DNA from 2 places in the Oceanobacillus locisalsi genome. Region 2 is predicted to be linked to the other one. Evidence: riboswitches for the same ligand, from Rfam matches in the RefSeq annotation. Region 2 holds a riboswitch; the other holds the start of a gene.
The links. Region 2 has a riboswitch for lysine ahead of ACFQ19_RS10520 (Na+/H+ antiporter NhaC family protein). Riboswitches for the same ligand answer to the same signal wherever they lie in the genome.
Positions count from the first base shown of each region.

Region 1: linked by a shared signal. The riboswitch ahead of dapA (4-hydroxy-tetrahydrodipicolinate synthase) and the one ahead of ACFQ19_RS10520 (Na+/H+ antiporter NhaC family protein) in region 2 are both predicted to bind lysine.

Region 1 covers NZ_JBHTKK010000009.1:36,814-41,769, forward strand. Annotated here, with positions in the region: gene ACFQ19_RS09030 (CAP domain-containing protein) at 1-436, opposite strand, end outside; gene ACFQ19_RS09035 (DUF819 family protein) at 854-2,077, opposite strand; gene dapA (4-hydroxy-tetrahydrodipicolinate synthase) at 2,243-3,124, opposite strand; lysine riboswitch at 3,359-3,539, opposite strand; gene cysK (cysteine synthase A) at 3,744-4,670, opposite strand.
Region 2 covers NZ_JBHTKK010000011.1:78,789-83,744, forward strand. Annotated here, with positions in the region: gene ACFQ19_RS10505 (bifunctional metallophosphatase/5'-nucleotidase) at 1-263, shown strand, start outside; gene ACFQ19_RS10510 (YunC family protein) at 346-654, shown strand; gene yunB (sporulation protein YunB) at 801-1,595, shown strand; lysine riboswitch at 1,663-1,840, shown strand; gene ACFQ19_RS10520 (Na+/H+ antiporter NhaC family protein) at 2,087-3,649, shown strand; gene ACFQ19_RS10525 (sodium-dependent transporter) at 3,910-4,956, shown strand, end outside.

The DNA.
Region 1 (4,956 bases), on a different contig from region 2:
TAAAAAGTCCACGCACAACCTCCTGCTCATCATACGCTACCATCATAAAGTTTTGATAGTTTTCATGATAAGTGGACCACTCGACACCATACTCATTTTGGCTCCGGCGTTCCGGTTCGCCATACGTATTTTCCACCTGTTCTCTCGTATCTCCAATTTCCACATTGCCGACAGAAAAAGACTGTTCTTCCGGATTAGTGAGTTCCGGTGTTTCTACTTGTTCATACTCTGTGCTTGTATCTGAACCAGTTATGGAATCGATCACAGACGATGCCTGATCTGCTATTTGTCGAAAATAAAAGTCATTATCGATTGCATCCGTCACAAAGTCACTTGCAGAAGAAAGCGTATCATTGACAGCATCAGGAACTAGATCACGAACCGAATCTTCCCATAATGGTTTTGTCCAAACAGCTAATAATATAATAAACAGCAAAAATAATAATTGCTTGAAAATTGCTATCCCAACCTTTTTTGTCTCTTTGATGCAGCAAACGGGTCTTTCACAGCTGCTGTTCCATTATTTACCAAATCAGCCGCCGCTACTCCTTCCATCATCAGTTAACGTACTGATATATGTAAATTATACTATGTTTGAAACACTTTCAACAAATTTGAGCAATTTTTCTTTAAAAAAGTAACTGTCTTTCCATACATTTGTGGACTAGGATAGAAAGTAAAGTGTAAGGCACCGCTGCGGCGGAGGGCTTGGCCGGAGCGGCTGCTATACACCATATCCTGTTCCAAAAATAGAAGGATGATTTAATTAATAGCAAGGACGATAATAGAAATCATGTTCACCCTAGAACACCAAGGGTTATATACTTATTCTTAGATGCGCAAGTTGAGTTCCTTACATAATAGATCCGAACCAAACAGCTAGGAAGGTACCTAAATAATTTCCTAGAATATACCCCAGTGTTCCGACGATTAATATTGGTCCAACCAGCTGCTTCCAGCCTTTTGCAATGGCAAAAGCAGCTGCAGTAGTCGGTCCGCCGATATTTGCGTTGCTTGCTAAAAGAATTTCCTCTAAGCTCATCTTGAATAATTTCCCAAAAACAAGAGACAACAATAAATTAATCACAACAATTATAAATGCAAATAACAATAATAACGGTGCTGTTTGAATAATTAAAGGAATGGAAGCAGGTATTCCAATAACGACGAAAAAGATATGGATCAGATACGTACCAATTTCCTGACTTCCGTTTAACCCGGAAAAATAATTGGGAAATACAGCCAGCGCTATAAATGTCAGTGTTGTCAGAACCAGATACTGATCTCCAATGATACCGCTCAATAAATTATTGAAAAAAGAAGCATTGTCTCCGCTCGGTATAATAGCCGCAAAGAATTCCGCAATTTTCAACGAAACAATAACCAAAAGAAAAGCAGTTCCAATAGAGAGCGCCATATCCTTCAAAGAAATTTCTTTTCTCTTCCAGAAACTTTCCGCTAATGTCTTATCGTCATCCGACTGACTTTGCTCGACTTGTTCCACATGCGGTGCAGGATACCATTTACGGATAAGGTGTATAGCTGGTATCATCATCAGAATAATAAATAATAATGCCATCATTAGATTATCGGCGACCACAGCTGAAGAGATAATGGCTTCAGGAGTATCAAATTTAGCTGACATCGCCGCAAAATTCACTCCGCCACCAGTATATGTAGCACTGAAAATACCGCTCAATTGGTCTAAAAACGGAATATGATTCCGCAATGTAAAGAACGCAACAATCGTTCCAGCTACCGTACCAATCGAACTCAGCAGAAAAATAAGCAATAATCTGCTGCTTTCTTTCCATATTTTTTTAATATTTACGTGAAATAATAAAAGCGGTATCGCCAATGGAACAATCACAGACCAGACCGCATCATATACTGGTGATTCTAACGGAATTACACCCGTATTAGATAAAATCATAGCACCGACTAACGCAATAATTGCTCCAGTAACTTTAGACGCCCAACTGTAACGCTGTTCCAAATAAATACTGACAGATGCCCAAATAATAATAATTCCCCATAGTGTAATACTATCGTCAGCTTGAATGAACGTTTCGCTCATCGATTTCCCTTCCCTTCCCTGTTGTACATGATGTGTATTATATTTTATCATTTCCTCTTACCAAGTTAATAGGTATTGTGGCATGTTTTCAGAAATATCGTATATACCATAAAAACATATTAAAACCTCTCTAAGCACCTTAGAGAGGTTTATAATCGGATAGAATTATTTTACTTGCTCAAACAAGTCTAATTTTTGATTTAATGATTGCAGCTGCTCATCATTTAATGGAAGCAATGGTAAACGAACGCCGCCGACATTTACACCCTTCCGGTTCAATGCTGCTTTTACCGGAGCCGGGCTTGGTGCTGCAAATATTTCCTGCATAACCGGTAAAATACGCTGGTGAATAGAAGCCGCTTTTTTCACTGCCCCTTGTTCGTATGCAGCAATCATCTCCTGCATCTCATTGCCGATAACATGAGCAGAAACCGAAACAATTCCTGCCGCTCCGACTGCTAGCGTTGGCAATGTGATTGCATCTTCTCCGCTATAAACAGAAAAGCTCGCGTCTGTTTGTGCCACCATTTCAGTTACCTTATCCATATTACCGCTTGCATCTTTAATGGATACGATATTATCAACCGCAGATAAGCGGATAACCGTTTCTGCTGCCAAATCAACCGAAGTTCTTCCAGGTACATTATATAGCATCACAGGCAGTTGTACGGAATCAGCTATCGTTTTAAAGTGCGCATATAAACCGTCCTGAGAAGGTTTGTTATAATAAGGCGTTACCAGCATAATGGCATCTACACCTGTTTTTTCAGCAGCTTGCGATAACGCAACAGATCCTTTTGTCTGATTGGACCCTGTGCCTGCAATTACCGTAATTCTTCCATTTACTTTCTGTACCGTATGTGAAAATAATGCCAGCTTTTCTTCATTTGATAACGTTGGAGATTCGCCAGTCGTTCCTGCGACCACCAATCCATCGGAACCATTGGCAATCAGATGCTCGATTAAATAATCCAAAGCTTCGTAATCAATCTCTTGCTGTTCATTAAATGGCGTTACCATCGCCGTTACCACTTTCCCAAAATTCATAACAACACACCCTTTTTATAGTATCAACATTTCATAATGAAAAATAGACGGCAGCACTTTATTAAAGTGCCTCGAAAACTAGAGGGTGGAAAGTAATAAAGATAAGCAGAGTCAGTGTTATTTTTTACTGCTCCCAAGTTTATTTTCTCTTATCATGATCCATTACTTCAACAATTTCCACAAAATAAAATGCACCAACGGAGACCGCTGCTGCATAAACATTTTCATGTCCTCTCAGCTGATAGCCCTCCACATAGTTCCCTATATGACAGCACCGGATTTATTCAATCCTGGTTCCAGTACAATAAGAACAGGGCTTATTGTGCTTCGGCAAATTCCCCTTTCTATATGCTTCATCGCCGGCCTGTTCTGACTCCGCATATATACTGATGGTTTCTGCACCTCTATCGTTCACCTATGAATAATGAATTTGTCTGTATTATAGCAAGAATAAAAAAGAAAAACAATGAAAAATAAAGGTTTTTTTGTATTGGTATGACATTGCCCGGAGTACACACTGCTCCGCCAGTAAAATAATGCTTTAAAATAATGAATCAGTATTTTTACTTCTTTACTGGTAAACTATGCAACATCAGAAAATAGGTGATTCGCCTGCTTTTTATTTATCTTCTTGCAGAAAATCCATGGACAGGTATCTCTCTCCAGTGTCTGGTGCGATACAAACTACCTTTTGCTCAGGATCAAGACGCTTGGCAACTTCTATTGCTGCATAAACAGCCGCTGCTCCAGACGGTCCAATAAATAACCCCTCTTTCTGTGAAAGTTCTTTTAATAAATGCAGTGCCTGCTCATCATTAATTTGAATAATCTCATCATAAATAGAAGTATTTAAAATTTCAGGTACAAAGCCCGGACTTGTTCCCACCAATTTATGCGAACCCGGTTCTCCCCCGGATAATACCGGGGAACCTTTAGGCTCTACCACAGAAATATGTAAATCCGGAATATACTCTTTCAATGATTCACCTGTACCTGTTACCGTTCCTCCTGTGCCTGCTGTACAAATAAAAGCATCTAATTGATGATTCATGTCTGTTAAAATTTCCGTAGCTGTTGTTTTACGATGGGCATCAGGATTCGAGATATTTTTAAATTGCTGCGGGATGAAACTTGCAGGTATTTCCTCTTGCAATTCCAACGCTTTATTAATGGCACCCGGCATTCTTTCATCACTTGGCGTTAATACTACCTTCGCTCCATAGGCTTTTAAAAGATTTCTTCTTTCTGCCGTACTGTTATCCGGCATCACCAAAATGGCCTCATAACCCTTGGCAGAGGCAGCCATCGCAAGCCCTATCCCGGTGTTCCCGCTTGTTGGTTCGATAATTGTGTCCCCCGGATAAATCAGTCCTTCCTGTTCAGCCACATTAATCATATGCGCAGCAGCCCGGTCCTTGACACTCCCACTCGGGTTAAACATTTCCAGCTTCACATAAATTTCCGCAGCATTTTCCGGCTGCAGTTTATTTAATTTCACCATAGGCGTATTGCCAATCAATTCCGTAATGTTATCTACTACTCTCATACTTTTTCTCCCTTCTGTCTATTCTATCGCTTTCATTATCATTTCTCTTTATTTCTTCTTCCAAACTTATCTTCTTCTATTATAACGGCGGAAATCCTTTTTACCAAATGTCACCCTTTCAGCTTCCAAATTTTTAACAATAACAAATACTTATATACCTTTGGCGCCCGTTTGTCACGAGTCATTTCCAATTCTGTTCGCCTTTTAGCCAAATTGTCCTCACAAAAAAGAGGGGTATCCGATATACCCCTAATAGGTATAACGGATACCCCTCTTTTTTTATCAG
Region 2 (4,956 bases):
TCCGGGGAGAGATTTTAGGAAAGATGATTTTCTCTGGTATTCAAGTGGAGACGGCTTCTCATCGCAATGGGGAGATCTATGTGAAACAGGTCTATGCGGAAGATGGGTATCCAATCCATCCGGATAAAGTGTATTATGTTGCCACTGCAGATACGTTTACTTTTGGACAGTTTTTGCCGGAAATCTCCCGTTCTGCGAAAAAGCAATATTTCGTCCCGGAATTTTTACGTGATCTGCTGGCTTACGCTGTGAAACAGCATTAAGATATTTCTGGGTCTGCCTGTGACGTTCTGCTTCCCCTCTGCATACACTTATCACGAGAGAAAAACAGAGGGGGCTTTTATAATGATTACGGTAGAACCTCTTGAGGTGGATGGGATTATTTTTACTGCAGTGAGTGTAGAATTGCCGCAAACGACTTTATTGACCATTAGTAATGATGTCGGATATATTATGTGCGCAGCGCTTGATGTGGACATTTTTAATGAAATACCTAAACTGAAAGAAAGAAATGTCATTGCCGGGCGGGCAATGGGAGTACGAACCATTGACCAGTTGCTGCATGCGCCGTTGCAAAAAGTAACGGACGCATCCAAAGAGCATGGTTGGGAAGTTGGAATGACAGGGAAAGAAGCATTGCTTAAAATATCATAATACACTTGGGAGGCACTTCTTTTGTTTCGGATATGAAACAGAAGAAGTGTTTTTTAATGCAGTCGAATAAATTTGAATAAGAATGAAAAAGACTTCAGTTCTAATCTCCTTCAATCCTTGCATAAATTATGAAGAAGGGGGTCGTTGTGTTGAAATTTAAAAAGCGATACCGCTATCGAAAAAGCCGAAAAAGAAGAATACCTCCATCTCGACGCTCTGTTCTAGTGTTGACTTTTATTTTATTTTTTGCTGCGGTTGGTTTCAGTTTTTATTTAATTAACGTGAAGATTGAACCAATCGTAATTGATATAGCGGAAAGAAGAGCAGATGAATTTGCTACAAGAGCGATTAATACAGCTGTATATTATGTAGAGGAATATGGATTTGATGATATTCTTAACATCACATATGATAACGAAGGGAATTTGGTAACATATAACAGGGATCCGGCAATTATCAGTGAAATTAATCGGGTTGCTACTGACCGGGTGGAGGAGTTTTTTGCTCATGTAAATCGGGGAGAGCAGCTTGAATTTGATCATAATCTGCAAGAGCCATCTGAATATGAAGGCGGTGCAGAAGGAAGAGCTGAAATAGATCCAACATTAATTGAGATTCCATTAGGGCAAGTAACTGGAAATTCTGTACTGGCTAATTTAGGGCCAAGAATACCGATTAATATGGAAGTAATCGGAGCGGTCCGGACGAACGTGGTCAGTGAGGAAGAAGAGTTTGGCATTAACGGAGCCTGGGTGTCTTTATATATTAATGTCGAAGCTGATGTACAAATTATCGTGCCTTTTACTTCCGAAGTAAGAACGGTACATACGGAATTATATTTAGATGGAGGAGCCATTATGGGGAAAGTGCCTGATTTTTACGGAGGGGACGGAAACACGCCGGATATTGCTATTCCAAAAGAGGATTTGCAGAGGGAGTAAATATGTAGTATAGTACAAATGGGCGCAGAAGCTATTAAAATAGACATTTGAATAATACCTAACAGATCGGTGAGGTAGAGGTGCAAATCAGATAAGTACCCGGCTGGAGAATGACAACAGGGAAAGCTGGGAAAAGGTTGGTTTGCCGAAGCATATAGAGGAGTCTTACTTTATATTGCTGGCATGTAACTGAAAAAGTTATATGCTGTCATGTAAAAAACATTACATGGAGAACTATTGATCGAAATGGAGGATAACGTGAATTGTTGAAACAATGGTAGGTTATTTTCTATCATTGTTTTTTTGCGTTTACAGGGAAATTTGTATAATCGTACGAACCGTGGAGAAGTGTGAATATCCCTGTCTGCCTTCTTTTTTCGACACAGTTCATGCATAGGTTAAAAAAAGATATTGGCTCATGATGCCATGCTGTATGATTACCTTTATGCATGATTTGAAGATACAGGAAATGAATAGATGGGGGTTTAAACATGGAAGCTACGTATTGGTCACTTTTGCCTGCAGTTGTCATGCTGATATTAGTGATCGCAACAAGAAAAGTGCTTATTTCTATTGGCACAGGTATTTTGGTTGGAGCATTATTATTAAATGATTTTCATATATGGGGAACCATCCAGGAAATATGGACCGTATTTTACACGATTTTTTATGCAGATGGAGCGCTTGTAACCGGCAATATATTACTCATTCTTTTTCTGCTATTCTTAGGGGTGCTTACTGCATTTTTACAGTCTTCCGGCGGAGCGAAAGCATTTGGAGACTGGATGCTTGCACGGGTGAAGACCCGTACTGGCGCGGAAGTGATGACTATCATTACCGGATTGATTATTTTTATTGATGATTATTTTAATAGTTTAGCAGTAGGTCAGATTGCCAGACCTGTTACCGATCGGCAAAAAATTTCCCGTGCAAAACTGGCGTACTATATTGATTCCAGTTCTGCGCCGGTGACGGTCATCGCGCCGATATCCAGCTGGGGAGCATATATTATCGGCTTATTAGGCGGTTTATTTGTAGCGAATGGCATTACAGATATTCAGCCGATGGAAGCATTTATACAAATGATCCCACTTAATTTTTACGCGATTGCTTCTATTATTCTTGTGTTTATTGTTGCGTATTTCCATTTTGATATTGGTTCCATGTATACACATGAAAAAAGAGCAAAAGAAGACGGAGCATTGCTGGATCCAAAAAGAAATCAAGTTTCAGGCGATTTGAGTGATGTATTTGACCCGCATGAAGAGGGGAAAATCTTTCATCTGATTGTTCCGATTATCGTATTATTTGCCGTGACAGTCATTGCAATGGTTGGAACGGGTATCATGGAAACAGAAGGCAGTGCATCTATTCTGGACGCTTTTGCAAATACAAACGTCAACCTTTCCTTAATTATCGGCGGGATTGCAGCAGTGATAGCTTCTGTTATTTTTCATATCCAGCAAAGCCATCCGCGTTCAAGGTTACAGCAGATTTTTATAGAAGGTTTTAAGACGATGATTCCGGCAATTAATATTTTAATTCTTGCCTGGATGATTGGTGCGATTATTGGAGAATTGGAGACAGGAAGTTATTTGGCGGGTGTAGTCAATAACGCATCTGTTTCACCTGATTTTCTTCCGGCGATTTTGTTCTTGATTGCGGGATTAATGGCCTTGGCAACAGGGTCTTCATGGGGAACTTTTGGTATTATGCTTCCCATCGCTGTGGAAATCATGGCAAATACGGATATGACGTTATTATTGCCTGCATTGGCAGCTGTGCTTGCAGGAGCCGTTTTTGGAGACCATTGTACGCCAATTTCTGATACAACGGTTTTATCTGCAACGGGGGCAGGAGCACATCATATCGATCATGTTCTTACTCAGCTTCCCTATGCTATTATCGCTGCTTTTGCGGCGTTCATCGGTTTCTGCGTGATTGGAATCACTCATTCTGTCTGGATAGCATTAGGTGTGACGATACTTTTATTAGCAGGAATTATCTGGCTGACGCATGTATTATTTATTAAAGAAAAAAAGAAGGCATCATAATGGGAGGCTTGGAATACATTTTAGTATTCCAAGCCTTTGCCATGGAGCAAACAAAGGAAGGCATGGCAAATCCAAATAATAACATTTGACAAAACTGGCAGAAAGGATATAATACAATTAAAATAGTCTGAAAGTAATGATTTTTGCTATTATTTTTAAATCAATTTTTGAATAAAGAAAACCGTTATTATAAGCAATGAGAAGCGGCTTTCAAAACTTACTTTCATGCTATGGCTATTTATTAAAAGGGGGTATGATGAATGGAAACACGTTCACAGTGGGGGACAAGGGCGGGGTTTATTTTAGCGGCTGTCGGTTCAGCGGTTGGTTTAGGAAATATATGGCGTTTTCCAGCTGTTGCTTATGAAAATGGCGGCGGAGCATTTTTTATTCCTTATTTATTTGCGTTACTGACTGCCGGTATTCCAATTTTAATTATGGAATTCACCATGGGGCAGAAGTATCGCGGTTCTGCACCTTTAACATTTCGGAGAATGAATAAGAAAACAGAATTTATCGGATGGTGGGCTGTCCTAGTCGCATTTGTAATTTCAACGTATTATTCTGTGATTATTGCCTGGGCAATATCTTATTCTATTTTCTCGTTTAATCAGTCCTGGGGAGAAGATACAGAAGCATTTTTATTTGGAGAGCACCTGCAGTTAGCAGAAATTCCCGGGCAATTCGGCGGCCTCGTTCCAGGTGTGCTTATTCCGTTAATTATTGTTTGGCTGCTGGTATTAGGTATTCTATTCCGGGGAGTTAAAAAAGGAATAGAGATGGCAAATCGCATTTTCATTCCTTTACTTCTTATCTTATTTTTAATTATTGTTATCAGAGCAGTCACATTACCAGGAGCATTAGATGGATTGAATGCATTTTTTACACCTGATTTCAGTCAAATCCTGTCACCGGGAGTATGGATAGCTGCCTATGGCCAAATTTTCTTCAGCTTATCGATTGCATTTGCGATTATGATTACGTATTCCAGTTATTTACCTAAAAAATCAGATATAACGAATAATGCGTTTATCGTTGGTTTTGGTAATTCCGGTTTTGAATTGTTAGCGGGAATTGGGGTATTTGGAATTTTAGGATTCATGGCTTCTTCTGCCGGGGTAAGTATTGAAGAAGTTGTAGCCGGAGGAGTAGGGCTTGCTTTCGTTGTTTTTCCGGCGATTATCAATGAATTGCCAGCATTTAATGGCTTGTTCGGCGCGTTTTTCTTTATATCGCTGACACTTGCCGGGCTTACCTCTTTGATGTCTATTACGGAAGCGTACGTGGCAGCAATAGTAGATAAATTT